DNA from 2 places in the Pontibacterium sp. genome. Region 2 is predicted to be linked to the other one. Evidence: predicted binding sites of a transcription regulator. Region 2 holds the regulator's gene; the other holds the start of a gene.
The links. The regulator PhoB, encoded in region 2, activates phosphate uptake and scavenging genes when phosphate is short. The targets are predictions, from matches to a motif close to TGTCATANNNNTGTCANA.
Positions count from the first base shown of each region.

Region 1: a site for PhoB is predicted at 6,103-6,120, ahead of ABYW01_RS05120 (PhoX family phosphatase). Genes of this name have one in related genera too.

Region 1 covers NZ_JBFGYC010000057.1:850-12,015, forward strand. The annotation lists gene feoB (ferrous iron transport protein B) at 1-1,291, shown strand, start outside; gene ABYW01_RS05100 (hypothetical protein) at 1,302-1,484, shown strand; gene ABYW01_RS05105 (YiiX/YebB-like N1pC/P60 family cysteine hydrolase) at 1,593-2,189, shown strand; gene yjeH (L-methionine/branched-chain amino acid transporter) at 2,186-3,466, opposite strand; gene ABYW01_RS05115 (Lrp/AsnC family transcriptional regulator) at 3,526-4,017, shown strand; gene ABYW01_RS05120 (PhoX family phosphatase) at 4,134-6,050, opposite strand; gene clpB (ATP-dependent chaperone ClpB) at 6,418-9,000, shown strand; gene ABYW01_RS05130 (sterol desaturase family protein) at 9,654-10,469, shown strand; gene ABYW01_RS05135 (hypothetical protein) at 10,534-10,800, opposite strand.
Region 2 covers NZ_JBFGYC010000006.1:7,502-27,122, reverse strand. The annotation lists gene ABYW01_RS01025 (hypothetical protein) at 1-95, shown strand, start outside; gene cysZ (sulfate transporter CysZ) at 102-878, shown strand; gene phoR (phosphate regulon sensor histidine kinase PhoR) at 953-2,284, opposite strand; gene phoB (phosphate regulon transcriptional regulator PhoB) at 2,293-2,988, opposite strand; gene ubiA (4-hydroxybenzoate octaprenyltransferase) at 3,120-4,007, opposite strand; gene ABYW01_RS01000 (chorismate lyase) at 4,035-4,574, opposite strand; gene ABYW01_RS00995 (DUF1415 domain-containing protein) at 4,698-5,282, shown strand; gene ABYW01_RS00990 (diguanylate cyclase domain-containing protein) at 5,313-6,824, opposite strand; gene phoU (phosphate signaling complex protein PhoU) at 6,963-7,688, opposite strand; gene pstB (phosphate ABC transporter ATP-binding protein PstB) at 7,773-8,606, opposite strand; gene pstA (phosphate ABC transporter permease PstA) at 8,643-10,331, opposite strand; gene ABYW01_RS00970 (ABC transporter permease subunit) at 10,358-12,631, opposite strand; gene ABYW01_RS00965 (PstS family phosphate ABC transporter substrate-binding protein) at 12,792-13,763, opposite strand; gene ABYW01_RS00960 (acyl-CoA thioesterase) at 14,113-14,514, shown strand; gene ABYW01_RS00955 (nucleoside recognition domain-containing protein) at 14,654-15,883, opposite strand; gene ABYW01_RS00950 (hypothetical protein) at 16,053-16,562, shown strand; gene uvrD (DNA helicase II) at 16,630-18,837, opposite strand; gene ABYW01_RS00940 (homoserine kinase) at 18,940-19,621, opposite strand, start outside.

The sequences.
Region 1 (11,166 bases), on a different contig from region 2:
AAACTATCACGATGACAGCGCTGCTCAATTGATTGCCGAAGGCCGTTACGGTTTTATTCACGGACTGATGCATAACAGCGGCAGTGATCACGAAGAGCTGGCCTTTGCTGAACACTGGCTGGATTCCATCGCGTTGAACCGTTGGTTGGGTTTTCCTATCTTTGTTGGCCTGTTGTGGTTGATGTTTGAGGCCACCTTTACCTTGGGTGCGTATCCGGCGGACTGGATCGATGCGACGGTGAGTGCCCTGGGTCAGTGGCTGGCGTCAGGATTGCCCGATGGTTTATTACGTGATGTGCTGGTGGATGGGTTAATTGCGGGTGTCGGTGGGGTGTTGGTGTTCCTGCCCAATGTGGTGTTGCTGTTCACCTTTATTGCCATCATGGAGCAGTCCGGTTATATGGCGCGAGCCGCCTTCCTCACCGATCGCCTGATGAGCCGGGTTGGCTTGCACGGTAAAGCGTTTGTGCCGCTGGTGATGGGGTTTGGCTGTAACGTCCCTGCGATTATGGCGACCCGAACGATTGAAGAACCCCGTGCCCGCCTGATCACGATTCTGATCAATCCGTTTATGAGTTGTTCTGCACGGCTTCCCGTCTATGTGTTGCTGGCGGGTGTCTTCTTTGCGGACCGTGCAGGTACCGTGATGTTTGGTATCTACATACTGGGCATTCTGATGGCGTTTACCGTGGCGTTGATTCTGTCGCGAACGATCCCGACCCAGCATGACGAGTCCTTCATTATGGAGCTGCCGCCGTGGCGTTTTCCGTCCCTACGTTCTTTGTGTCTGCATGTCTGGGATAAAGCAGGCGACTTTCTGTCCAAAATTGGCGGGGTGATTCTGGTGGGATCTCTGCTGATCTGGCTGCTGCAGACGTTCCCGCAAGGTGCCGACCAATCCTTCCTCGAACAGCTGGGGCATTTTCTGGCACCGATGTTTGCGCCGTTAGGGTTTGGCTGGCAGGAAACGGTCGCGTTGCTTTCGGGTTTTATCGCGAAAGAGGTGATTGTTGCAACATTGGCGGTGGTCTATCAGATGGGTGAACATGATATGGCGGGCTTACAGGCGGCCATGCTGGCCGGTATGGCACCGGCTGCGGGGTTGGCTCTGATGGTATTTACCCTGCTTTATATGCCGTGTCTGGCCACCATTGCGGTTATTCGTCGTGAAACGGGTAGCTGGCGCTGGGCACTGATATCGATTCTGCTGGGATTGGTGTTGGTGTTGGTGTTGGTGTTGGCGTGGGGCGGAGCGTTTATCACGTATCGGGTGGGTAGCCTGTTTTTTTGAGGACGTTGATATGCAAGATTTAGGTCTGCTCGACTGGCTGGTATTGCTGGCCGTAATTGGTGTCATCCTGATCTGGTTTAGTCGCTTTATCCGTCGAAGCCTTAAACCCGGATGCAGTCAGTCGTCAGGGTGCGCAGGCTGTAAGGGGTGTGATCAGCCGGAACCATCTCGAGAGTCCTCATCTTCTTCCTGATACGGTGTGCAACTACAGGTAGCGAATAGTGCTACCTGAACGGAGAAAATTCCTTCCATTGTGACTCTAACCAATACTGCAGCCATCAACTTAACGGGAGGCAGCGGTATGACACGTCAGGCGCAATTGGATCAGCTGGAAGCACAAGTTCGCGACACCTTGCAGGAAGGCGATATCCTGTTTATCTCCATCAACAGCTTTTTGTATAAACAGGTCGCACGCGGCACCGGTAGCTGGTGTTCTCATGTGGGTTTTGTAGTGCGCGAGCAGGAAGAGTGGTTTGTCATGGAGAGCGCCGTACCGGTGGTAAAACGCAGTCCGTTGCGCTCATTTCTGAGTAAAACCTGTGAGGATCAGGTAGCGATCCGTCGCCTCAAATCCGGTGTCAGTACCGACCAGGTTGATCGCCTGAAAGCTGAAGCCGATAAGCGCTTAGGTGCCTTCTACCATCTGGGATTTAAGTACGATTCCAAACGTCAGTTCTGTTCTAAGTTTGTCCATGAATGTTTCCGTGACGCACTGGGCATTAAGCTGGGTAAAGTCGAAACACTGGAAGTCTTGCTGGAGCAGAATCCACAGGCATCGGTCGGCTTTTGGCGCGCATGGTATTTTGGAATGATCCCATGGCAGCGCCGTACCTTAACTCCCGCCAGCCAGCTGGCCGATGATGCGCTGGAAACGGTGTTTGCCACCCGATCCTGCTAATTGACCGGTAGGTTGGGACGAGCTGCGCGGTTCCCAACGGGAGGAGTGGACCTCTTCCGTTTCCACCATTGCTGGCCGAGTAAGACCAGCGCGATTAATAGCGCCAGCCCCAATGCATATAACATGGCATCGCCCAGACAGTAGATAAACAAACCGCAGGCGCATAAGCCGATGGCAATGGCAGGACGGTGGCGGCGTGACAAAAGCTTCCATGCAGCCAGCAGGGAGGTGGTGTAGATCAGGATAAAGGCACCATTCACCCAGTGAGCTAACGCGGGGAAATCCAGTTCGGCCAGATAGCTCAGGATCAGCATGGCAGCGGAGATCAGGATGAACACCAGCAGTGCCACCGCAGGCACCTGGTGTTGATTCAGGGGTTTCAGCTGAGCGGGTAATATACCTTCATGACTGAAGCTCCACGCCAGTCGTGACAGGCTGGCAAAGTAGATATTAATCGTCGCAATGCCACTAATCAGCCCTAATGCGCCGATAATCCAGCGCCCGCCATCACCCAGTAAGACCTTAAAGGCTCCAACCATCGCGAGATCGTCTTGTGGTGCTAAGAGGGATAGATATGTACAGCCGATAAAGATGATCCCTACCAGCGTGATACCTCCGACCGTTGCCGGAATAAAATCTCTTTTTACATCTTTGAATTCGGTCGCCAGATGGGTGATCGCTTCAACCCCCAGAAAACACCAGATTGCCAGACCAATGGCAGACAGTATGTCGCTGGATGTCCCGGCTTTGACCGGTGCGGTTTCCGGCGTTGTTATCAGCAACGTTATGAGCATAATTCCAACAACCGCGAGGATGGCGAGTGCCAGTCCCAGTTGAAGCTTGCCGGATAACTGCAAGCCACGCCGGTTGATAAAAAATAGCAGGCCGAACACCAGCAGTTCACCACCGAAGGCCTCTTGAGGGGACAGCGTGACCAGCGGATTAAAGAATTCAAAGGTCATGATCAGCGCCGCGGCGGCCCCCGGTGGTACGGCAAACAGGAACACCAATCCGACCACTCGACCGGCGGTGATCCCAAAGGCTTTACTGACAAAATACGCAGGGCCTGCCGCATGGGTAAACTTACGGCCCAGCTCGGCGAATACATAAGCCAACGGCAAAATCGACAACAACAGGGTGAGCCATGCCCAGATCGCTTTGTCGCCTGCTTGAGCAATGGTGAGTTGGGGCACAATAAATACGCCGGTGCCTAGTAGTGTGGTCGCAATCAATCCCATCCCTTGCCAGCGTGTAATTGTTTGATTTAGCCTTGTCATCCCAACGCTCCGAATCGAAAACAACAGTGTACGGATGATGGCCAAAACAAGGCGTCGTTATGACGTTTCGATTTGCAGGTATTTATACGATTTCCCGACGTTATGCGGGGGCAGGTAGTCAGATGGACAGCTTTGATCAGAAAATAATCGCGGCGCTGAAGGATAATGCCCGTCAGAGTGTGTCCAGCATCGCAGAGCAGGTGAATCTTTCCCGAACGGCGGTTTCAGAACGCATGAAGCGGATGGAAGCGCAGGGTGAAATTCTGGGTTATCAGGTGCTGACCGCATCACACAACGAGAGCGGAAATACCTTAAAAGCGTACTTTGAAGTCAGCCACGGCGGGTTTGAATGTGCACCCTTTGTGCAGGAATTGATGAAGTTTCCCGAAGTACAGAGCTGCCACGGTATCAGTGGTGAAGTCGATGTCCTAGTATATGTGGAAGCACCTACTATGCAGCGCCTGCATGATCTGCTGGAAGCGGTTGATGCCCTTAAACCCAGTGGCGCCCGGATTAAGACTCATATGATTATGCGTGAGTGGCATCGCTAACACGTAGGTTGATGATGAGCGTCGTGATTCCCAACTGGGATGGCGGCAGGCCCGGTTAATCAGTCCGAAAAAAGGCGCCCGAAGGCGCCTTTTTTAATACGGTATTAGCAGCGTTTTTACGCGCCGATGATGCCACCGTCGTTACGGCGCACCACCATGATGGTGGAACGTGGTTTGCTATCGCCGCCTGCCGGGAAGTGAGACGGTTTGCCTTTTTCACCTGGATGCTGGACACCAACGAACATGGTGCGCTGATCAGGTGAGAAGGTCAGGCCGGTAATTTCACAAGCGATCGGGCCGGTTGCAAAGCGGCGAATTTCGCCCGATTCCGGGTCCGCACACAACATCTGGTTGTTCCCCATGCCGGCGAAGTCATCCTTGTTGGAGTACTTGCCGTCGGTCAGAATCCACAGGCGACCGGCATCGTCGAAGCCCAGACCGTCAGGGCTGTTGAACATGTTTTCGTTGCTGATATTGCTGGAACCCGCGTACAGGTTGCCGGAGTGAACGTCCGGGTTACCGGCGATCACCATCAGATCCCAGTTAAATTCAGCGGCAGCGTGATCTTCATTGGCAGGCCACCAACGTACGATCTGACCGTACTTGTTGTTGATGCGTGGGTTAGGACCGCCCACCGGCTGGCCATCTTTCTTGCCACGGTGTTTGTTGTTGGTCAGGGTACAGAACACAGTCTTGTTGTTCGGATGTACGGCCACCCATTCAGGACGATCCATGGTGGTTGCGCCCACCTGAGTGGCGGCTTCACGGGCAAAGATCATCACCGCGGCCTGATCTGCGAAGCCGTTCTCTTTGGTCAGGCCATTTTTGCCGTGCGTCAGTTCAACCCACTCGCCTTTGCCTTTTAGCTCACCTTCAGCCGCGTTAAAGCGCGCCACGTACAAGGTGCCGTCTTCCAGCAGGTCGCGGTTCGCTTTCATATCATTCGCGTTGTAACGCTCTTTAGAGACGAACTTGTATAAATGCTCTCCACGCTCGTCGTCACCCAGATAGACCACAACCTGACCGTCCTTGTTGATGGTCAGTGCTGCGTTCTCGTGCTTAAAACGGCCCAGAGCGGAGCGTTTTTTCGGCGTTGAGGTGGGATCAAAGGGATCGATCTCAACGACCCAACCGTGGCGGTTGGCTTCCTGAGACTCTTTCGCCAGATCGAAACGCTCATCGAACTTTGCCCACTGGTAACCACGATCTTTCGCTTTGATACCGTAACGCTTCTGCTGAGCGGTCAGTTTGATATCGGCATCGGAAGAGGAGAAGTAACCGTTGAAGTTCTCTTCACAGGTCAGGTAGGTGCCCCAAGGGGTTTGACCGTTGGCGCAGTTGTTAAACGTACCCAGTACCTTGGTGCCGGTTGGGTCCGCTTGGGTTTTCACCAGATCATGACCTGCCGCCGGGCCGGTCAGCTCCATCTCCGTATACGCCGTGATGCGACGGTTATAGGCGGAATCGTTCAGGTAATCCCAGGTGCCATCAGCGTTCTGTTTCACTTCGAATACGGATACACCGTGGGCTGCCTGAGATTTACGGACATCATCCGCTGTCATCGCGTCGCCTTTGTGCGCAAACAGCAGTTGGTAGTTGGTGTATTCGTTATTCACCGCCAGCAGCGCACGGTCTTCAGATAGCGGGAACAGGCTCATACCGTCGGTGTTGTCACCAAACTGAGCGGCCTGTGCTGCAGCGTTCTGAGTGCCGGACTGATCAAAGGCTGGTGCCCCACGCAGGATCGGATCACCCCAGGAGATCAACGGCTGAGCGCTGTAACCTTCCGGAACGATAAATGTATCGGCTGTGCTGGCGCGTACCGCAGAGAAACCGATCAGTTTGCTTGCAGCTGGTTTAGTGGCTGCCGCGACAGCCTGTGCCAAAGGGTTTGCTGCCAGAAACAGCCCCATCGCCGCAGCACCGCCCCGTAGGAAGCCACGACGGCTGACAGCCTTGTCTACAATCGTTTCCAGATCAGAAGCGTTGTCCTGCAGGCGATCTGCGTCACCCTGAAGTTGATTCTTAAGCATCTCACGAGTCCTGTTGACGTATTTTCATTGGGTCCATGTTTTAGTGGATGGGTATGACAATGGGGTGACTAAATTGTTGAACTTTTGTTTCTGAACTCTTTTTTAACGTCTTGGGTTCCATCGTTTTGCACAAAACATGCGTCTGATCAAAAAACGTTCAGCTTGGTGGTGTGTCGGCTTGAAAGGAGCAGAGATAGGCCCCATACATTAGGAGAGTAACAGAGAACCTTATATTTCTGGCAGCGCGCCAGAGGTGTAAATCGCACTTGCCTGATTAGGGAGTGCAGGAGGAGGACAGTGGCTGGCCTGATGCCAGATCTGTCGTCGTCTAAGCCACACAGGCCGACAGGCTGTGAAAGGAGAAACTATGAGACCCGATAAATTTACCGCCAAGCTTCAGGAAGCCCTGGCTGACGCGCAATCGCTTGCCGTAGGCCGTGATCACAACTACATCGAACCGCTGCATCTGCTCAGTGCACTGATGGATCAGCAGCAAGGTTCCACCCCACAACTGCTGGCGCAGGCGGGCGCTGATATTAATGTATTGCGACAGAAGCTGTCGCAGGCGCTGACTGACCTGCCCCGTGTACCGAATGCCGACGGTGAGATCCGTATCTCGCCCGATACCGGCCGTATCTTCAATTTAACCGATAAGCTGGCACAACAGCGTGGCGATCAATATATCGCCAGTGAACTGGTGCTGTTGGCGATGGTGGATGATAAATCCCCGGCCGGGAAATTGTTGCGTGAAGTGGGTGTGAATAAACAACGTCTGGAAGGAGTGATCAGTCAGATGCGCGGTGGTGAAAACGTGAACGATCCGAATGCGGAAGAGAGCCGTCAGGCGTTGGATAAATACTGTGTTGATCTGACCGAGCGCGCGGAAAGTGGCAAGCTGGATCCGGTGATTGGCCGTGACGACGAGATCCGCCGGGCGATTCAGGTGTTGCAGCGCCGTACCAAAAACAACCCGGTGTTAATTGGTGAACCGGGTGTGGGTAAAACCGCCATCGTGGAAGGTCTGGCGCAGCGGATTATCAACGGTGAAGTTCCGGAAGGTCTGAAGCACAAACGGGTACTGTCGCTGGATATGGGTGCCTTGATCGCCGGGGCGAAGTTCCGCGGTGAGTTTGAAGAGCGCCTGAAAGCGGTGCTGAATGAATTGTCGAAACAGGAAGGCCAGATCATTCTGTTTATCGATGAGCTACACACCATGGTCGGTGCCGGTAAAGCCGATGGGGCGATGGATGCGGGTAATATGCTCAAGCCTGCGCTGGCGCGTGGTGAGCTGCACTGCGTGGGTGCCACGACACTGGACGAGTACCGTCAGTACGTAGAGAAAGATGCCGCACTGGAACGCCGTTTCCAGAAAGTGCTGGTGGATGAACCGAACGAAGAAGATACCGTGGCGATCCTGCGTGGGTTGAAAGAGCGCTATGAAGTGCACCACGGTGTGGATATCACCGACTCGGCCATTATTGCTGCCGCGAAGTTGTCACAGCGTTATATCACCGATCGGCAGCTGCCGGATAAAGCGATCGACCTGATCGATGAAGCAGCCAGCCGAATCCGCATGGAGATGGACTCCAAGCCGGAAGATATGGACCGCCTGGAACGTCGCCTGATCCAGCTAAAAATGGAACGTGAAGCGCTGAAGAAAGAGAAAGACAGTGCGGCTCAGAAACGTCTGGCCGAGCTGATCAGCACCATCGGCATACTGGAGAAAGAGTTCGCCGACCTGGATGAGATCTGGAAGGCAGAAAAAATTGCCCTGCAAGGCTCCCAGAAAGTGAAAGAGGAGCTGGACCAGGTCCGTGTGGAGATGGAAAAAGCACGCCGTGAAGGTGATCTCTCCCGCATGTCTGAACTGCAATACGGGCGTATCCCCGAGTTGGAACGCCAGCTCGAACAGGCCAGTGAAGCGGAACAGCATGAAGGCGAAAGCAAAAACAAACTGCTGCGTAACAAAGTCACTGAAGAGGAAGTCGCAGAAGTGGTCTCCCGCTGGACAGGTATCCCAATCAGCAAAATGCTGGAAGGTGAGCGCGAAAAACTGTTGCGTATGGAAGCCGAGCTGCATAAACGGGTGATGGGGCAGGAGGAAGCCGTCGTAGCGGTGTCCAATGCGGTGCGCCGTTCCCGCGCAGGCTTGTCCGATCCTAATCGCCCACACGGTTCTTTCCTGTTCCTCGGTCCCACCGGGGTGGGTAAAACCGAACTCTGTAAGGCGCTGGCCGGTTTCCTGTTTGATACCGAAGAGGCGATGGTGCGCATCGATATGTCTGAGTTTATGGAGAAACACTCTGTCGCTCGCCTGATCGGTGCACCTCCGGGTTACGTGGGGTATGAAGAGGGTGGTTATCTGACCGAAGCGGTGCGCCGTAAACCTTACTCTGTGTTGCTGTTGGATGAGGTGGAGAAAGCCCACCCGGATGTATTCAACATCCTGTTGCAGGTGCTGGAAGATGGCCGCCTGACCGATGGGCAAGGCCGTACCGTCGACTTCCGCAATACCATCATCGTGATGACCTCCAATCTGGGGTCGGACCTGATTCAGAACTTCAGCGACGATGATGACTACGAACTGATGCGCGCGGCGGTAATGGATGCCGTGGGTGGTCACTTCCGTCCTGAGGTAATCAACCGTATCGATGAAGTGGTGGTATTCCACAGCCTGAAGAAAGCGCAGGTGGCGGGTATCGCCGAAATTCAGCTCAACCGTTTGCGTGCACGTTTAGCTGAGCGTGAGCTGACGCTGAGTATGACTTCGACCGCGATGGATAAGCTGGTGGAGCTGGGCTTTGAGCCGATCTACGGTGCACGGCCGCTGAAACGGGCGATTCAGCAGTATATTGAAAACCCATTAGCGCAGAAGTTACTGTCTGGTGACTTTGCGACCGGGGATGAGATTGCTGTGGATGTGGAGGCGGGGGTGTTTAGCTTTCGCTAAGTTTATAAGTTCAACCTGTAGGCATCGGGCGTTTCTCGTTCCCATGCTCCTGCGTGAGAATGCAGGCCGAGCTTAGCAGGGCGCTCAGGTCATCACTGCAACCGCAGTATGGGTTCCCACGTTCCCACGGAGGACTGTGGGAACCAGAGAAGCTGCGGAACGCTTCCAGTGCTCGTCTGCGTAGGGCGATAATCCCTTTCTCGTTCCCACGCTCCCGCGTGGGAATGCAGACAGAACTTCGCACGGCACTTAGTGTAAATAGCTCGACCTCTGTATGGATTCCCACGGAGGACCGTGGGAACCAGAGAAGTGTGCGCTTGATGCCGGGCACGGGCTAGATTCCCCTCTACGCTGCCGAGCATTGCAGGGTTTACATGGATTTAAGGCGAGGACGGTCTGAGGCCCGAAGGACCGAGTTCCGCAGCCTCATGCGCATCCGAAATGCGCAGGGAACCGGACGTAGTCCGGCAAGTAGCGGGGCTGACGGGGATTGATAAGGGGAGTTCAGAGACTTCTCTTATCTTGCCCAAAAAGGGCGAAAGAGTTATTCAGAAACCCCTCTATACCAGAACGGGTCATCAGAATAGATGACTCCGAATCCCTTCCACGTTACATTCAAAACAGCAACTACCCATTACCCCGGATACACCCCCATGGACCTCGCCACTTTCATCACCACCCACGAAACTACCATCCGCTTAAGCTGCTTCTTAGGCATCCTCTCGCTGGTGGCACTATGGGAGTTGATCGCCCCTCGTCGTACGTTGCGCATCTCTAAAGCCGTGCGCTGGGCCAACAACCTGAGCTTGGTTTTTCTGAATAGCTTTATTCTACGTCTGCTCTTTCCGGCGGCAGCGGTTGGGGTCGCTGTTTGGGCGCAAGACAATGGTTGGGGGCTGTTCAACCTGCTAGAGCTGCCGTTCGCTGTCAGTCTGATACTCGGCCTGCTATTGATGGATCTGGCGATCTACGCTCAACATGTCCTCTTCCATCACGTTCCTGTCCTTTGGCGCTTACATCGAGTGCATCATGTTGATCTGGATTATGACGTAACAACGGGGGCACGCTTTCACCCCATCGAAATAGTGCTCTCTATGTTGATCAAGTTTGTGCTGATCTGCGTATTAGGAATAGCACCGTTAACAGTTATCGTGTTTGAGCCGATTCTGAACGGCGCGGCGATGTTTAATCACGGCAATATCCGTCTGCCAGCAGCGCTGGATAGGTATTTGAGGTTGGTGCTGGTGACACCGGATATGCATCGGGTGCATCACTCTGTTCAGATGGATGAAACCAACAGCAACTTTGGCTTTAACCTGCCGTGGTGGGATCGCCTGTTCGGAACTTATAAAGCGCAGCCGGATGCCGGGCAAGAAGGTATGCAGATTGGGGTAAAAGGGTTTGATAACCCGAAAGAGACTCAGTGGCTACCGGGAATGTTATGGGTGCCGTTTCGCCGAAAAGGCTAAATAGAGGCAAGCAGAGGCTAATTGGCAGCCTCTGCTGAGAGCGGTGACGCTGAGTTACTGCAGATTAATACAGCGCAGTTTCGTCACGTACCACGTCTTTGAGCACTTGCAGAAACAAACTGTCTGCATCGCTGTGTTCAAGTGGAATCTTAACGTTGGTGGTGGAGGACAGCTCATCCGCGATCAGCATGTCCGCGTTGGGTTCGTTGATGTGCTTACGGGCGATCTCGATCGCTTTTTCGCTGATCTCCGGTTCCGCCAGTACTTTGCGGATAAACAACATCAACTCGTTGATTACACGGTCTTTATTTTTAATTTCTGCAACGCTCATTCAGGCGCTCCTTAGGTAATCTGTTGTACAAGCCCATCGTCGTATAGCCATTATAAAAACGTCGTGGGTTTTTCCTCACTATAACCCGAAGATGGATTCTCTGCATTCCCCGTTTTTCGTTGGTTGTAGGTTGATCAATGGCCGATGAAGTGCGAGAATTAGCGCCAAATTTCTTCCGACCTTGGACTATTAGGCCACCCCGAATGTCCGGCGGAGTTAAGTATTGCCGCTTAACTTCCTGAAAGGTCTGCCAGTTGAGCGATCCTCAATCTTGGCGAGCACCCGAACGTGAGTCGCTTGTATCTCGTTTATCAGGAACGGTATTTGTAAGTTTTCCCATCCCGGGCGTCATCCACGCTTGATGGG
Region 2 (19,621 bases):
ACTTTAATGAAGTTGAGTTTAAGGTGAACCGTGCCGGGCTGAGCATGATGGTCGTAGCAGTAGCGATGCGTCTAATCGCATTCTTTATGGGTTAAAAACACATGAAAGGTAATCCCGTTCGAGGTGCCGGATATCTGATTCAGGGACTGAAGATGCTGCCGGATCCGGCGATCCGTCCCTTTGTCCTGGTGCCATTAATGGTCAATATCCTGCTGTTTGTGGGTGCGATCTGGCTCCTGATGTCGCAGTTTGACGTCTGGGTTGATTACTGGCTGGGGTTCCTGCCAGAGTGGGCATCGTTCCTGAGCTGGCTGCTGTGGCCGCTGTTTGCACTGCTGGTGTTGCTGGTGGTTTATTACAGCTTCACGCTGGTGGCGAATCTAATTGCAGCACCTTTTAACGGTTTCCTCTCTGAGAAAGTGGAGAAAAGCCTGAGAGGGGAAGTCGTCACCGATGAAGGTTGGCAGGCTGTATTGGCACTGATTCCACGCGCCGTCGGCCGCGAACTCTCTAAGCTGGCGTATTATCTGCCGCGTTTCCTCGCGTTGCTGGTGCTTTCTTTTATACCAGTGCTGAATATTATCGCGCCTGTATTATGGTTCCTGTTCGGGGCCTGGATGATGGCGATTCAGTATTGCGATTATCCGATGGATAACAACAAAGTCAGCTTTAAGCAGATGAAACTGCTGCTGAAGGCTAAGCGTATGACATCGGTGGGTTTTGGTGGTTTGGTACAGCTAGGGATGATGATACCGGTCGTTAACCTGATCCTGATGCCCGCAGCCGTCATTGGTGCGACCTGCTACTGGGTAGAAGAGCATGTTGAGGGGCACTATGGAAATGAAACGCGTCCTGAGCAGCCGAAGCTTGATCATTAAGCGTTGACTAGGTTGGCAATAAAAAGGCGTATTCCATGACTGGAATACGCCTTTTTCGTATCCGATCTGTGGGTTCAGCCCACATCCTCCAAATCGTCATCATTGTCGCTGACGGATACCCGTATCAGATACTCCAGCGGGAAGTGACAGGTGAAGGTGCTGCCTTCGCCTTTTTTACTGCGAATGGTCAGGTTGCCACCGTGTCGTGACAACACATGTTTGACGATGGCCAGCCCCAGACCTGTGCCGCCACTTTCGGACGAGCGGCTTTCATCAACGCGATAGAAACGCTCGGTCAGCCGGGCGATATGCATGGCATCGATACCGATACCATCATCAGTGACGGAGAAATGGCCGCCGTCCTTATCAACCCACCAACGGATCGTAATATGTCCGTCCTGCGGCGTATATCGTGCTGCGTTGTAGACCAGATTAGAGAACGCACTGTGGAGCTCGATCTCCTGACCCAGCAGGTCATGTTGCTGATCAAGTTCCAGCTCAAAGGTATGGCCTTTGTCGCGAGACAGTTCGGTGGCCGCTTCATAGATATTCTGGATCAGGCTTTGGACTTGTACCGGGTGTTCGTCCGAGACTTGTCGACTGGCCTCCAGACGAGACAACAGCAAAAGATCGGATACCAGACTCTGCATCCGACGGGCTTGTTGTTGCATCTGGTTCATACCGCGTTGCAGTGGGCGTGGCAGGTCATGATCAAGGAAGGTTTCCAGATACCCCAGAATGACTGTCAATGGCGTACGCAGCTCGTGAGAGGCGTTGGCGACGAAATCCTGACGGGTTTGTTCAAGGCGCAGCATCTGCGTGATGTCGCGGGCAACGAGCAGGCGATCTCCCGCGCCGAAGCGGGTGATCTGGTACTGCAATTCCCGATTGTGGTTGATCGGCGATGGCAGCTGGAGCGGGTCCTCATAGCTATCGCGCTTGTAGTAGCGGATAAAACGAGGATCACGCAGCAGGTTCATGACCGGTTTACCGCGATCCGCGGCTGCTTTGAAGCCGAGTAAACGTTCAGCAGATCGGTTCCACCACTCCAGGTTATCCTGTGCGTTGATGATCACAATGCCATCATTCAGCGCGGCGGAGGATTGTTGAAAGCGGTTGATCACACTGCGCAGGAACACTTCGCGCGCGGCGGTGCGTTTTTGCTGGCGGGATAGTTCATCAAACAGCTCGCCCCAATGCCCAGTGTACTCAGGGGGCTCTTCGCTGGATTTATCGCGATGTAACCATTCGGTTAGGCGACCAAATTGTTTGACCTGCAACAGAGCCCAGATAAAGAGCCCGGCGGCAAGAAACTCAGGGGGATAACCGAATACGAACCCCACAAGCAACCCCAAACCTGAGAACAGGAACAGATTACTGAGCATTGAGTGGTGGTTACGCTGCATGCTTAACCTCAGGCCACGTTGATCGAGAAGCGGTAGCCGGTACCACGAACGGTCTGTACCAGGTAATCATGACGCTCGCCCAGTGCTTTACGCAGGCGACGGATGTGTACATCGACGGTACGTTCTTCAACGTAGACGTTGCCACCCCAGACCATGTCCAGCAACTGGCTGCGGGAATAAGCGCGGTCCTGATGGGTCATAAAGAACTGCAACAGGCGGAATTCGGTCGGACCCAGATCAATGGGATTTCCCTCTGCGCTGACACGATGCGAGACTGGGTCCAGCGTCAAGCCATCCACAGAAACCGGTTCTTCTACACCTTTAGGTGTCGTGCGGCGCAATACGGCTTTCAGGCGTGCAACCAGCTCACGGGGGGAGAAGGGTTTCGTAATAAAATCATCCGCTCCGGATTCCAGTCCTTTGATTTTATTCTCTTCCTCACCTTTTGCCGTCAGCATGATGATCGGCATATCGGCGGTCATCTCATCTTTGCGTAAGCGGCGGGCGAAGTCGACACCACTGGTACCGGGCATCATCCAGTCCAGCAGGACCATATCCGGTTTGTTATCTACGATCAGTGCGTGTGCCTGGTTAGCGTTTTCCGCTTCAAGACATTCGTAACCGGCCATTTCCAGTGCGACTGCGATCATTTCGCGAATTGGCGCTTCGTCGTCAACGATCAGCACCTTTTTCGTAGAAGACATGACGTCTGCCTCATTCAGGGTTGTTTAAAGACCGCATCATTACAAGACAATATTGTTACACTAATATGACGTTGATCGTATTTCCATCGCGTAGAGGCATATAAAGTAAAAATCTAGCCTGATCAGTGGCTTTACGCACTCAGATAGTGCGCAAAAATACCCGCAAAGATAATCAAACCGACGTAGTGATTATTGAGAAAGGCCTGGAAGCAGGGATCGCGTTCGCGGTGGCGAACCTGATATTGCTGTCGGATAAAGAGGGCAGCGGCCCCTGTCAGTCCTGCGAAAAACCAGACGGATAGCTGCAGATGCAGACCCAGCCCGATGAGCAGAGCCAACGTGATCATTTGCAGGATGGCGACGATCAGTTTATCCGCATCCCCAAATAGAATAGCGGTCGATTTCACACCGATCTTCAGGTCATCATCGCGATCTACCATCGCATAGAGCGTATCGTACGCCACGGTCCAAAGCAGTGTGGCGGCATAGATCAACCATGCATACCAAGGCACAGTGCCTGTGACGGCACTGAAGGCCATCGGCACGGCCCAGGCAAACGCTGCACCCAGGACTACCTGAGGGAGATGGGTGTAACGTTTCATAAACGGGTAAACCGCGGTCAGCGCGACAGCACCGAAGGAGAGCAACACCGTCTGCCAGTTGGTAAATAGCACCAATATAAACGCCAGCAACATCATGCCGCTGAACAGCATAACAGCCTCTTTCGGCGTCACCCGGCCACTCGGAATGGGGCGTTGAGCGGTGCGTTTAACATGACCATCGACTTTGCGGTCGGCAAAGTCATTGATAGCACAGCCCGCTGAACGGGTCAGAAAAGCACCCAGTGTGAAGATAAACAGTAGCTTCAGGTCAGGGATGCCTTCAGCGGCAATCCACAGTGCCCACAGCGCTGGCCACAATACCAGGTAGGTACCGATGGGTTTGTCCATCCGCATCAGTTGAACGTAAGCGGATAACTTCTCTTTTAAGCTGAAGGGTTGCTGTGCCTGTGACTGCATATGGGCTGCTTCTTGTGGTTGGTGAGCCTATTTTACCTGTTGCAGGGCGGGCAGAAAAACCTCGCAGACCAGCAACGGTTTATCGGATAGATAGAATAGTGAGCGACGGGCCCAAACATCGGTCCTTTTATCTTGCAAACGTAAGCGGCTGATTTGCAGTGGACCCCGGCGCATCGTGGGATCGGTAAACAGCATTGACCCCAGTGAACGGTTGCCCAGTAACTTTAACGTCCGCTGACGTCCGGTCAGGGTGGTAGCAGGCACAATGGTACGTGCATAAACCCACGGCTGTCCCTGGCCGATCAATTGAACTTCGCGGATCAGTGCGTTTTCGCGGCTGTTCATCCGTAAGGCTTTTGCTTCAGACCGCGTGGGTCGTTGCCAACCCTGACTGACAACCTCAACCCGGAAGTCGCCCTTGCTCAGCTCAATCAGGCGCTTTGTCAGTGATCCTGAGTCGGTCAGCCAGCTACGCCATGCCTGTGGCGCCTGTGTCATACTGGGGCGACGCAGGGAGCTCCAGCGGGTATCAAAGTTAGGTTGAGTCAGAGCTCGGGCTATAGGCACAGCAATATTTCCTTCAAAATCTGCGCGTATGTTATCACCGGCAGGGCGCAAAAGTCTGCTGTACGTCAACTCTCTGGCGATCTGGCCTTTGCCTGTTGGGGACCATCAGGTAGCATCGCCGCTATGAATACCAGACACTCACTCAAGTATTGTCCTGAAAATGCCGAAGCACTTACCCGTCAGTGGGTCGAGTCGATGGTGGTGGGCCTTAATCTCTGTCCATTTGCTGCGCCTGTGGTGAAGCAAGCAACGATTCACTATGCCGTTGAACAAGGTGATAAAGATGAGGCGGTGATTCAGGCATTTCTCGCTGAACTGGACCGTATTCAGGCGAGTGAAGAGGATGAGCTGGCAACGACTTTGCTGGTGACGCCGAATGCGTTACCGGATTTCGAGCAGTACTTGGATATGCTGGATATATTGCAGGGCTTATTGGACCGCTCAGGGCTGGGCGGTGTCTTTCAGCTGGCGAGTTTCCATCCCCACTATCAGTTTGCCGGGGTCTCCGCGAACGATATTACCAACTGGACCAATCGCTCCCCATTTCCCTGTTTCCACCTGATTCGCGAAGGCATGATGACGCGGGTATTGATGAATTATGGTGATCCGGATGACATTCCGGAGCGCAATATGTCGTTGATGCAGAAGTTGGGACGGGAAGGGTTAATCGAGCGTTATCCGCCGTATGCGGATTACATCCGCGACTAACCCCGTTCTATTGCTGATTTTACATCTGGACTAACTGGCGACGCAGTTACGACCGTTATTCTTCGCTTTGTACAGGGCATCATCTGCAATCTGAATCAGATCCCGCGGACTGCTGTTGTCAGCGGGATTCAGGCTGGCAATTCCCAAGCTGATGGTGACACATTCGGCTGCGGATGACTTGGTGTGGGCAATCGCCAGATCTTCCACGGTTTTACGGATTTTCTCCGCCAGCACTTCTGCGCCTTGCTGATCGGTTTCCGGCAGCAGCACAACAAACTCTTCACCGCCAAAGCGGCAGACCATATCCTGCGCACGTTTCACGCTCTCGGTAATAGCGGTCGCGACATGCTGCAGGCAGCCGTCGCCGGTGAGGTGACCGTAATGATCGTTGTAGTCTTTAAAGTGGTCCACATCCAGCATGATCAGGCTCAGAGGCTGCTTCGAACGTTGGCCGCGCAGCCACTCAACTTCCAGGCTACGCTCAAACTCGCGGCGGTTGTAGATCTGGGTCAGGCCATCAATGCGGGCGGCCCGTTCCAGCAGGTCATGGCTGCGTTTAAGCAGCAGCAAAGTACGGATACGGGCTTTGAGAATACCGCTGGCCCGGTCTTTGACCAGATAATCGGCTGCGCCGGTTTCGTACACTTTGATCTCGTCCGCATCAGACAAGGTATCGCCAACCAGTGCGACAGGGGTATGGCTCTCCGATGCCTGATGCACGATCTCCGTCGTATCTTCCAGCATCTGTTGCCAGTGATTGATACTGTTCAGCAGAATCAGATCCGGTGTTTCTCCGGGCTTATTGAGCATGCCGCGCAGTTCTTGTACCGATGCCGGTAGCAGGATGTTGTAGTCTTCACGCACCGATGCAATGACGTTCCAGATCGACTGTACGCCGTCGTGTCCGTAAAAGGCGATGGTTTGCTGATCACGCCCATGGCACTGATCAAAGCTGCCAACCGGCCCCGGCGGCTGTTCTCCGCCAAAGAATGCACTGATATGTTCCTGACTGGGCAGTCCGAGCAATGTGCGTTCATCACTATCGGTGGTCAGTACCGGAATACGCAGGTTGTAGCTGCCACGTTCCCATTGCTGCTGCCAGTTCTGCAGGCACAGTTCATGGTTTTCTTCGATCGATAGCTCACCCGGAAGGCCAGCTTCCACAATGCAGTCGTAGATCACGGCAGTAGAGCTGATATCTTTGCCTTCAATCCAGAGTGCGCGGTAGAGGTTGGTCAGTAGGTCGAGCGCTTTAACTTCGTCGATTTCGCGGGCGGCAATAACACACAGAATGGCAAAGCGGCTGTCGCTTCGCAGGGGAGGCAGTGCGACTTGTACCTGAGGTGCACGGCTGCGCACGGTAAATACTTCGCTGGCCAATTCAGCCTGACTCTCGGGCGTCGCATTAAATACGCTGATATCGGGGGCATGTTCGATCAACCGCCAGTCAACCTGTTCTAGCAGGTCCATAGCGTGCAGTTGTTCCTGCATGGCATAACAGAAAGGGCAGTTCAGATCGGCGTAGACCACGTATTGCAGCATGTTGGTTCCCTGAGTGTTAACACAGCACTAGGGCAAAGTTACCACAAGTGATGGGTGGCAAGTCCAGTAATAAAACGAGCGTTTACCCGAATGGCTAGTCGGGTAAACGCTGGGGGGCGGGCGCTGCAATGTTTAGGCTTATCCTTCGCTCTGCTGAGCGGCCTCTTTCATCTCTTTCAACGAGGCGTGACGGACATCCTGACCACTGACCAGATACACCAGATGCTCAGCCATATTGCAGGCATGGTCACCGATGCGTTCCAGGCTGCGCAGTACCCAGATCACGTTCAGGCTGCTGGAGATCGCACGAGGATCTTCCATCATGTAAGTGATCAGGGAACGCATGGCCGTGCGGTATTCCTGATCCACAGCTTTGTCCTGTTTAGCTACACGGTATGCCAGTTCAGTATCGCTGCGGGCAAAGGCGGTCAGTACATCTTTCACCATTTCACGGACCAGATTGCCGATGTGACGGACTTCCTGATAACCGCGCTGGGAGTTGCCATCGTCGGCCAGATCAATGGCGTGGCGACAGATGCGGCTGGCTTCATCGCCAATGCGTTCCAGATCGGAGACCGCTTTGGAGATCGCTGTGATCAGGCGCAAGTCGCTAGCCGCAGGCTGGCGGCGGGCAATGATCGTGGTGCACTGTTCGTCGATCAGCAGTTCCATATCGTTGGTTTGCTGATCGGTACGGCGCGATTTTTCTGCTAGGTCAGCATCACCTGTTAGCAGTGCTTCTACAGCGTCGTTAACCTGGCGCTCTACAATACCGCCCATGGTCAGAAGCTGGGTGCGAATCTGTTCCAGCTCGTCGTTAAACTGCTGTGATATGTGGGTGGAGTAGTTGTCTTCAAAATTCACGTGTGTGTTCTCCATGCATGCAGTTACACAGTTATAGACCAATGGGGATACGTGCGCATCCCCGCTTCAGCAAGCAGCTGGGTCTTAACCGTAACGACCTGTAATGTAGTCTTCGGTCTGTTTCTTGGTTGGATTGGTGAACAGCGTATCGGTTACACCAAACTCAATCAGGTCACCCATGTACATAAACGCGGTGTAGTCGGAGACACGTGCCGCCTGCTGCATGTTGTGGGTTACGATCACGATGGTGAAATCATTCTTCAGCTCGTGGATCAGTTCTTCAATTTTCAGTGTGGAGATTGGATCCAGCGCCGATGCAGGCTCATCCAGCAACAGAACTTCAGGTTTTACCGCGATGGTACGTGCAATGACCAGACGCTGCTGCTGACCACCGGACATACCCAGAGCACTTTCGTGCAGGCGGTCTTTCACTTCATCCCACAACGCGGCAGAGCGCAATGCCCACTCGACGGTATCGTCGATCACACGCTTTTTCTTGATGCCCTGAATACGCAGGCCGTAAGCCACGTTTTCATAGATCGATTTCGGAAACGGGTTGGGCTTCTGAAATACCATACCCACACGGCGGCGCAGTTCTGCAACGTCAATACTGCGGTCATAGATGTTGCTGTCATCCAGCATAATCTGACCGGTGATGTTGCAGCTATCAACCAGATCGTTCATACGGTTGAAGCAGCGCAGCAGGGTTGATTTACCGCAACCGGATGGCCCGATGAAAGCCGTTACACGGTTTTTCGGGATCTTCATGTCGATACCGTGCAGGGCTTCTTTGTCACCGTACGCAAGACGCAGGTCCTTCACTTCCAGAGTGCAGGTTTCGTCTTCCAGATTCAGTACACGGTTGTCACGCTGCATGGCAGAAATATCAATGGCGTGGGTTTTTGCTTCACTAGTCATGGCTTAAACCTTTCGAATAAATTCCGCTATCCAGCGTTACATTTCAAGTGCTTTGTATTTTTCACGTAAGTGGTTACGAATCGCAATGGCTGAGAGGTTCAGCAGGGCGATAACGATCACCAGCAGCAGTGCAGTGGCATACACCAGCGGGCGAGCTGCTTCTACGTTCGGGCTTTGGAAACCCACATCATAGATGTGGAAGCCCAGATGCATAAATTTCTGATCCAGGTGCAGATACGGGTAGTTGGTATCCAGCGGCAGGCTCGGTGCCAGCTTAACCACACCAACCAGCATCAGCGGTGCGACTTCACCTGCGGCTCGGGCAATCGCCAGGATGACACCGGTCATCATCGCCGGGCTGGCCATTGGCAGTACCACTTTCCACAGTGTTTCCGCTTTGGTCGCACCCAGTGCCAGAGAGCCTTCACGTACCGCACGAGGGATACGGGAGAGGCCTTCTTCGGTTGCCACAATAACAACCGGTACGGTCAGCAGTGCCAGTGTCAGAGAGGCCCACATCAGACCCGGTGTACCAAAGGTCGGTGCCGGTTTGGCTTCCGGGAAGAAGGCATCATCAATATGACCACCCAGGAAGTAAACGAAGAAACCCAGACCAAATACACCGTATACGATGGATGGTACACCAGCCAGGTTGTTCACCGCGATGCGAATCAGACGGGTCACAAAACCCTGTTTCGCATATTCACGCAGATAAACAGCAGCGATGACACCAAACGGGGTTACCATCACGGCCATCAGGATAACCATCATCACGGTACCAAAAATTGCCGGGAAGATACCGCCTTCGGTATTCGCTTCACGTGGATCGGCGGACATAAATTCCCAGATCTTGGCGAAGTAATGCAGGACCTTATCGGTGATGCTCATGTTGTTCGGCAGGAAGGCCCGCACAACTTTAGCGACATCGATTTCAAGTACCTGACCACCGGCCGCTTCTGCGGTGAATGTATCGCGGTTGATCTGTGTGTACAGATCCAGCAGGACTTGCTGCAGGCTCTGGTATTCTGCATCCAGCTCTTTGCGGCGCTGATCGATCTCGGCATAGCGGGACTGATCCGTCACCTCTTTCAGCTGCAGTGAACGTTCCTTCAGACGCAGGCGCTCAAGCTCGTAGTTGATCGCCCCGATGTCGTCTTTTTCGATCTCTTCGATCTGATGGTGCAGATCCAGTGCGCGGTCGATACTTGCCTGGAATTTGTTCCAGACATTCATGTATTCCGCGTTTTTCTCGTAGCCATCGTGGCTGGCAACAACCTGGCCGTTCTCTTTCAGGCTGCGCAGGTAACCGTAGAAGTTACCCCACTCACGACGTTCCGCCGCAAACATCATCTCAGGTGTGGTGCGGTTCAGCATGAAGTCGTCCAGTACCCAGATAAAGTCAGAACCGCCAACATCACGGTTACCAATCTTCATCAGGTCTCGCTGCATAAACTCGAGGCCTTCTGGCACGTTCACGCCGCTTTCGCGCAGCTGAGCCGCAGGTACATTTTCAATCTCAACCAGCTCACCTGCCATACGCAGGGTGTTGCCGTTTTCGGTGTAGTCTGCCTGATGGATGTTGGCAGGCCAGAAGTGACCCAAACCACGTACCGCAATCAGGGATAGCAGGCCAACCACCATGATCAGACAGATCGCAACGGCACCGGCGTTCAACCAAACCCACGGCTCGCCGGATTTAGTCCATTCTTTTAATGAAACTCGCATCGGTTATATTCCTCAATCAAGCCGGATTACAGAGAGCCATACTTCTTGCGAAGGTGCTGACGAATGGTCTCGGCCAACGTATTCACCATGAAGGTGAACAGGAAGAGCACAAAGGCCGCCAGGAACAGAATACGGAAATGGGTACTGCCCACCTCGGATTCCGGCATCTCCACTGCGATGTTTGCTGCCAGTGTACGCATACCTTCAAAGATGTTGATGTCCATGATGGGGGTGTTACCGGTGGCCATCAGTACGATCATGGTTTCGCCCACCGCACGACCCATACCGATCATCACCGCAGAGAAAATACCCGGGCTGGCGGTTGGCATCACCACGCGCACCAGTGTCTGCCATGGGGTCGCACCCAGTGCCAGAGAGCCGTAACTCAGATGCTTAGGCACCGCGAAGATCGCGTCCTCGGTGATAGAGAAGATGGTTGGGATAACCGCAAAGCCCATCGCGATACCAACAACCAACGCGTTACGCTGGTCGTAGTTGATACCCAGCTCTGTTGTGATCCACTCGCGCATATCTCCGGCGAACAATACCTGCTCAACACCGTCGGCGATCCAGAGTCCAAAGAAGGTTGCCAGAATGATCACCGGGATCAGCATGGCGGTATCCCAGCCTTCAGGGATCAGGTAGCGGATATGCTTAGGCATACTCGCCCAGGCAAATGCAAAGATCAGTATGGCGGCCGGTATCATCAACAGACAGACAAAGATGCCGGTCAGGTTGGTTTCCATAAACGGTGCCAGCCAGAGACCCGCCAGGAAACCCAGAATAACGGTTGGCAGTGCTTCCATCAGTTCGATGAACGGTTTCACTTTGCGGCGCAGTGCCGGAACCATGAAGTATGCGGTGTAGATCGCACCACAGATCGCCAGTGGTGTCGCCAGCAGCATGGCGTAGAACGCTGCTTTCAACGTACCAAAGGCCAGCGGCATCAGACTGTACTTAGGCTCAAAGTCATTGGTGGATGCGGAGGACTGCCAAGTGTAATCCGGTTCTTGATAACCTTCGTACCAAACCTCACCCCACAACGCATCCCAGGACACTTCCGGGTGTTCGTTGTCGATCAGCCAGAATGACAGTTTATTGTCCTGCTCAACCAGCAAGGCATTGGAGCGTGGGGACAGTGCAATAGTAGAGGCTGTACCTGTTACTACTTGTTCTGTCAGCACGTTGCGGTTGGCGGTGGAGTTATACAGGCGCAGGCTGCCGTTGGTATCAATGGTGGCAAAGCCTTTACGACGGTGTTCCATCGACATGCCATTGATTGCGGTGGTGCCGCCTTCAAATGAGCGAATCTTTTTCAGACGCCAGATGTTTTTGTCGTCACGAATCAGGAACCACTGGCTGATGCCGCCATTATCGTCGGCCACCATCAGAGAGTTACCACCCAGCAGTAAGCTAAAACCGGTGATGTTGCCGGTAGAGGCATCCAGAATCTGAGTGGTTTCTGAACCATCTGCGGCGAGATCCATGACCGCCAGTTTGTTGTCGTTACCTGCGATCAGTAACCAGCGGCGATCCGGCATCAGCAACAGTTTGCTGACTGGTACACGCAATTTTGGCAGCGCTTCGGTATCGACCGTGGTTTCGACTTCACCGGTGATGAAGTTCTCGTCAAAGCTCAGGTTCGCCAGCGCCAGACCTTGTTCAGTACTGGCAATGATCCGCCATGCTTCTTCGTCGCCATTCAGAGCCAGCTCGGTTACAGCACTGTTGGCTACGGAGAGTGGTTCTTCGCCGAACGGGAATTCGAGGAAGGGAGTGATAACACGTTTGCCATCCGGGTAAGTGGATTTGTAGCTGTGTTTCATCGCCAGGACTTTGCCATCGCTCAGTCCGACCGCAAAGATGCGGCTGGCGTCTGAAGCCAGAGCAAAGCTGGTGATCTCCGTACCCGCAGGTACCGGGATATTTTGCTGCTGCAGGATGTCACCGGTGCGCGTATCGAAGAAAATGATCTCCCCCTGATCCGTTACACGCAGACCAATCTCGGCCTGCTCTTCCATGGTCAGATAGAGGGTCTTTCCGCGACCTGGGGCTTCATACGGTGCTGCAGCCTGACCGTTCGCCTGCCATTGTTTAATTTCGGCAGAGTGGAACAGGGGCGCAACTTCATACAGCAGGTAGAAGAAGATCAGTAGGATTGCGACGATGACACTGATACCGCCAAAGGCGATACCAACAGAAGCCGACTTGTCTTTAAACGCGCGAAATTTGCGCAGACGTTTGGCCGCTGGCGTGTCGAAATCGAGTTCGGTGGCTAGGGATGTGTTATCAATGCTCATGGCACAAAGGTCCTGAGAGGTCCTGAAATTAGCGTCGGGCGTACAATAAGACAAGTTTGTTACGCTTGTGTTACATGGGGTTCACTAACGCAAATGGGGGTTCCAAAAGGAACCCCCATTTATCATGAGATCAAAAGATCTCGTCAGATGATCTGTGGGATTACAGGCCCAGAGCAGACATCTGTTTTTCTACCAGTTTAGCTGGCAGAGGGATGTAGCCGTCTTTTACAACCACTTCCTGACCTACTTTAGACATCACCATCTTCAGGAACTCACGCTCCAGTGGAGACATAGGCTGACCTGGCTTCTTGTTCACGTATACGTATAGTGAACGTGCCAGCGGGTAAGAACCGTTCAGAGAGTTCTCAGGCGTTGCTGCAACAAACTTCTGGCCAGGCTTTTTAGCCAGTGGCAGTGCGCGTACGGAAGACGTTTTGTAGCCGATACCGGAGTAGCCGATGCCGTTCAGGGACGTGGAAACGGACTGTACAACGGAAGCAGAACCTGGCTGCTCGTTCACGTTGTTCTTGAAGTCACCTTTACACAGCGCTTTCTTCTTGAAGTAACCGTAAGTACCGGATACGGAGTTACGACCGAAGATCTGGATACTCTTGCCCGCCAGAGTACCTTCTACACCAGAATCGCCCCATTTGGTGATGTCTGCTGCGTTGCCACATTTACGCGTGGAGGAGAAGATAGCGTCAACCTGAGGAATTGTCAGGCCTTTCACTGGGTTATCTTTATGTACGTATACCGCGAGAGCGTCGATCGCTACAGCAACTGGAGTTGGCTTGTAACCGAATTTCTTCTCAAACGCTGCGATCTCTTTGTCCTTCATCTTACGAGACATAGGACCCAGGTTAGAGGTACCTTCAGTCAGCGCTGGAGGTGCAGTAGAAGAACCCGCAGCCTGAATCTGGATGTTAACGTTCGGGTAGTTACGCTTGAACTCTTCCGCCCACAGGGTCATCAGGTTCGCCAGAGTATCAGAACCTACAGAAGACAGGTTTCCAGATACACCAGACGCTTTCTGGTAAGTAGGCAGGTTTTTGTCCAGCAGATCTGCAGCGTTTGCAGTCATGCAGGTTGCAGAGATTGCAACAGCTGCAAACAGCTTCTTCATCGGTTTCATCATAATCTCCAGAGAGAATAATTTGGTTTGTATTTTGCGATGGAGGCTACTATAAAATCGATTTGTGACATTCATATGACATGTGTGTTCACGAATGACTTTCGTGTGAAAAAGCCCTGATCTAAAGCAGAGATACCAAGGGTCTATAATGTGTAGACTTTAGTTGTAATCGGGTGTTACCTTGGGCACGGCAGGTGCCCGTATTCAGTAAAGTGCCCTGTCTTGCTGTCTATATAGGGAGTCATGCGATAAGCAGGCCCGCATAATATAGGTATCGGCACGATAACCTAACGTCCGGTACACTGCAGATATTACGATGTTACAAAGTACTCCAAGTGGAAGTCGCGCCATGATAAACAACAATGAAGATCCGATTCTGTCACCGGAAGGTCAGCTTACCCTGACATTGCCTGCCGATCCTCAGGCCACCAACATGTTTGGTGATGTATACGGTGGCTGGGTATCGTCCCAGATTGTACTGGCGGCGGAGATTAAAGCAGCTGAAGTGACCCGTGGTCGAGTGGCAACTGTATCTGTAGGCAGCATGGAATTCATGTCACCGGTGTTGGTGGGTACTGTATTGTCCTTTTATACCCGGGTATTAGAGTCCGGACGCAGTTCATTGCGTATTCGGGTTGAAGTCTGGGGACGTTGCCCGGATGGCAGTGACGTGCGTAAAGTGACAGAAGCGGAGTGTGTGCAGGTGGCGATTGACGGCCATGGCCATATCCGTGCGATCGATTTCGGTTAACCATCCGGTCGCGCGCAAGCAATAGAGGCGCGGCCTTGCTTGATCAAGTTTGATCCGTGATGGAGGTACACATGTTCATATGTTGCCTCACCCACCCGGCGTTATCCGGTCAGGATAACGCTCTCGCATAAGATATCTTCTACCCAAAGAACCAGTATCCACATACGATAGCCGCAATAATACCGGCTAGATCGGCTGTCAGACCACAGGCTACTGCGTGCCGGGTATGACGAATCCCGACCGAGCCGAAATAGACCGCCAATACATAAAAGGTGGTTTCGGTTGAACCCTGAATGATGGATGCCACATGGGCGGCAAAAGAATCGACCCCTTGCGAATGCATGGTTTCCAGCATCATCGCCCGTGCGCCGGAACCGGACAGCGGTTTCATAATGGCGGTAGGCAGTGCCTCCGCAAAACGTGTATCCAGCCCAAATAACGCGACGCCTTCACGTAACAACCACACGAACCCGTCCAATGCACCACTGGCCCGTAGTACACCGATGGCCACCAACATAGCCAGCAGGTAGGGGATGATCATGATCGCGACATTAAAGCCCTGCTTTGCACCCTCGATAAAGGTCTCGTAGATATTGACCCCTTTTCGATGGGCGCTAACCAGAAAGAAGATAATGATGCTGAAGATCAGTAGATTGCCGATCAGTGATGACTGGCGTTGTAACTCATCCACCGCCAGTGTGCTGAAGTATGCGACTGAGGCCAGTAATACCGCGGCGAAACCGCCCAGATATAACAGCGTAATACGATCCCAGAGCCGGATCTTTTGTACCCATGAAACGGCTAAGAGTCCGGCGAGTGTAGAGCAGGCAGTAGCGATCAGGATAGGAATAAAAACATCGGTGGGGTTGGCTGCCCCTTGTTGTGCCCGATACAGAAATACCGTAATCGGGAACAGCGTGACCGAAGAGGTATTGAGCACCAAAAACAGAATTTGAGCGTTGCTTGCGGTGTCTTTCTGCGGGTTCAGGCTTTGCAGATCCTGCATCGCCTTTAAACCCAGCGGGGTCGCTGCGTTATCCAGCCCCAGCATATTGGCAGACAAATTCATGGTCATTGAGCCAATGGCGGGATGCCGTGGAGGCAGGTCCGGCATCAGACGGGTAAACAGGGGGGTTAGCACACGAGCAAGCTTGTCGATCAGGCCAGCGGCTTCGGCCAGCTTCATGATGCCCAGCCAGAAGGCGAGGGTGCCGATAAGACCAATCGCCAGTTCCACGGACAGTTTTGACATATCAAAGGTGGATTGCACCAAACGTTGAAATACTTCAGCATCGTCCAGCCAGAGCCATTGATAGAGGCCACCGGCAAATGCAGCGAGAAAAAAGAACAGCCAGATCCGATGCAGCATAAATGAGAAGGTCCTTATCTTGTTCAGAAGTATGATAGTGTAAACAACGGTTGATCGTAATCATCGTTCCTCACAAGATGGATTGCAGTTTCATATTTCTGCACCTAGACTTTTGAGCTAACTGTGCGGGTCAGGAAGACCGGCCGTCGCTTTAATAGGAGACTTCGTTTTGAGCAGCACGAAGAAAACTGCGTTTGATGACACGCTGGATGCAGTGCCATTGCTGGAGTATCAGCAGTCCCAGAAGTTGGTTCAGTGTTTTACCCAGAACGATAATGGGGAGCAGCGGATGCGCCTTGTTGAGATGGAAAACTTCCGTCTCTGGGAATACATGATGACGACTAAGCATGGTCTTGAAATTCTGGAACCGGAGCCGTGCCTGTGGATTCATCAAGGTGATTTTGACCGTAAGCAGGATATTTTTAGTCATGCGCCGAGTGTCAAAGCCGTCAATCGCGTTGTGCTAAGCATCTACGATGAAGCCTATGGCTTCAGTCACTTTATCAACCGTTTCGTCAGTGCAGCCGATACCGAGCAGTTAATCGAGATTCTGAAAAGCCATATGCAGGGACGTTTAAACAAAGGTGATGAATGTGAAGTCATCGTGGTTGAGGGTTACTGTGTGCAGCGCTGGCAGCACGAAAGCCTGCCGCCGTTGATGGTTGGTCTGTCCTGCTAATTATCTGATTCTTAAATAAAAAAGGCTGCAAACGCAGCCTTTTTTATTGCCCTGAGAAGCGGGCAGCTTAGAGAGGTTGTAGGTTGGCGAAGCCAACAACCAGCCACTTCGGCCCTTCAAAGTCGAAATTGACCTGTACCCGTGCTTTGGGGCCCGAGCCTTCAAAGTTCAGCACGGTACCTTCGCCAAACTTCTGATGGTTCACCCGTTGTCCCAACGACAGATTAGTGGCGGGGATCTCGGCGCTGGAGAGCGAGCTATTGCCGCCAAACAGACTGGATTTTTCGGGACGTGCGGAGATTGGGCGAGAAACCGACGCATTCAGGCGCACCTCTTCCAGTAGGTGATCCGGGACTTCACGGATAAAACGGGAAGGGCGGTTAAAGGTTTCCTGCCCGTGCAGGCGGCGCGACTCTGCGTAGGTAATATGCAGTTTCTTCATGGCGCGAGTAATACCCACATAACAAAGACGACGCTCCTCTTCGAGACGCCCCGGTTCTTCGGCAGACATCTTGTGTGGGAACAAGCCTTCCTCCATCCCCGCCAAAAATACTAATGGGAACTCCAGACCTTTAGCCGAGTGCAGCGTCATCAGCTGCACGCTATCCTGATGTTCATCTGCCTGGGCATCACCGGCATCCAGTGCAGCCTGATCCAAAAAGGCGGCTAAGGGTGAGGTGAAGGCCTCTTCAAAACTCTCATCCCACTGATGGAGGAACTGTTTCGCCGCGTTGGTCAGTTCGCCAAGGTTTTCGATGCGGGACTGGGCTTTTTCACCTTTCTCTTTCAGGTGATGTTCGATCAGTCCGGAGCGCTCGACCACGTGTTCAGTCTGCTCGTGCAGCTCAACACCCTCGGTCTCTTTCGTTAACTCATTGATCAGATTGAGAAAGGCGACCAATGCGTTGCTGGCACGGGCGGGTAGCTTTTGCAGCCCGACGACTTCGGTCGCCGCGCGCCACATGGAAATTTGTTCGATGCGGGCATGCTCACGCACCACTTCCACCGTACGGGTGCCGATACCGCGTGTGGGCACATTGATCACCCGTTCCATTGCCGTATCGTCGTCGCGGTTGGCGATCAGGCGCATATAAGCCAGTGCGTTTTTGATCTCCAGACGATCATAGAACCGTTGCCCACCGTAGATACGATAGGGTACAGCGGCGCGAATCAACGCTTCCTCAAGTACCCGGGACTGGGCATTGGAGCGGTAGAGAATGGCGGATTCCCGACGTAAATTGCCTTCGTTCGACCACTGACTGATCTGATCGACGATAAAGCGCGCTTCGTCTTGTTCATTGAACGCGGCATACAGCGAGATCGGGTCGCCGTCGCTGGAATCGGTACGCAGCTCTTTACCCAGTCGGCCCTGGTTGTTGCGGATGACTTCGTTGGCTGCGCTCAGAATCGTGTTGGTGGAGCGATAGTTCTGTTCCAGCTTAATGGTTTCGGTGCCGGGGAAGTCGTTATTCAGGTTCTGGATGTTTTCGATCTTCGCGCCACGCCAGCCGTAGATGGACTGGTCATCATCGCCGACAGCCATCATCTTAGGATCACTGCCGGTGAGCAGGCGCAGCCAGCCGTACTGGATGCTGTTGGTATCCTGAAACTCGTCGACCAGAATGTAGCGGAAACGCTCCTGATAATGGGCGAGCAGGTTAGGGCGTCGGTCACGCAGCAGCTCCAGAGCACGCAGTAAAAGCTCGCCAAAATCGATCATGCCGCCGCGTTCACAGGCTTGCTCATACGCCTGATACATCTTCAGCATCATCTGGTTGAACTGATCACCCGACGGTTCGATATGCTGGGAGCGCAGGCCTTCGTCTTTCTGTTCGTTGATGTACCACTGGAACTGACGTGCCGGCCAGCGGGTTTCATCAAAGCCCATCTCCTTCGACAGTCGTTTGACCAGACGTAACTGGTCATCGCTGTCCATGATCTGGAAGTTTTCCGGTAATCCGGCGTCCTGCCAGTGCGAGCGCAGCAGGCGGTGTGCGAGGCCGTGGAAGGTGCCGACCCACATGCCCTGAGGGTTGATTCCCAGCAATTCTTCGATACGTCCCCGCATCTCACGCGCTGCCTTATTGGTAAAGGTCACGGCCATGATGGAGTAAGGTGACATCCCTTCGGTCTGGATCAGCCAGGCGATACGGTGCACCAGAACGCGGGTTTTACCCGAGCCTGCACCTGCCAATACGAGCAGGTTTTGTACCGGTGCGGTGACGGCCTGACGCTGAGCATCGTTAAGGGAGTCGATAATGTGGGTAACGTCCATAGAACTGTCGCTATCTGAAGTTGGGCTGGGAATAGAGAGATTAGAAGGTACAGGGGGTAGAGTATACCCCCTGATACTGTATATGTTTACAGCATTGTGCGTTTATTGCGGTAATGCCGCCGGTGTCTCGATACGGGCCAGCAGAATCTGCTTCAATTCATCCGGATCTTTGATTTTGGTCTCGACATCACCGGAGCGCATCCCCTGCTCGACACCCAGTGCTGGAATCAGGCGGGAGAGCCAGAATCGCATAGCGGCGGTACGGGTCAGGATCGGCCAGGCTTCATACTCAAAATCGACAAACGGTCGTTCACTGTTGTAGGCCTTCAGTAGCGCCTGTTCACGCGTGGGATCGATCTTCCCGTTAGGCAAACTGCACCAGTCGTTGGCGACAATGGCCAGATCAAACAGCCAGAACGCGGTGGCCGCGTTGTAGATGTCGAGAATCGCACTGAGTTTATCGCCATCGAACAGCACGTTGTCATGGAACAGATCACCATGGATGATGCCGCTGGGCAGTTTGTCGCCTTGATCGCGTAACTCATCAAACAGTTTGACCTCATTCAGCAGCAGTTGGGCGTCCTCCGCGGAGAGCAGAGACTGAATACGGCTACTTTCACTGCGCCACCAGAAGACACCGCGGTGCGCCTGACGGCTCAGATAAAAATCTTTGCTCGCCGTATGGAAGCGTGCGAGTGCTTGCCCGACTTCAGCACAGTGTTCAGGTTTCAGCTGATCGCGTGCGATGTGACGACCGGCGAATCGCGGTTGCAGCATCGCCGGG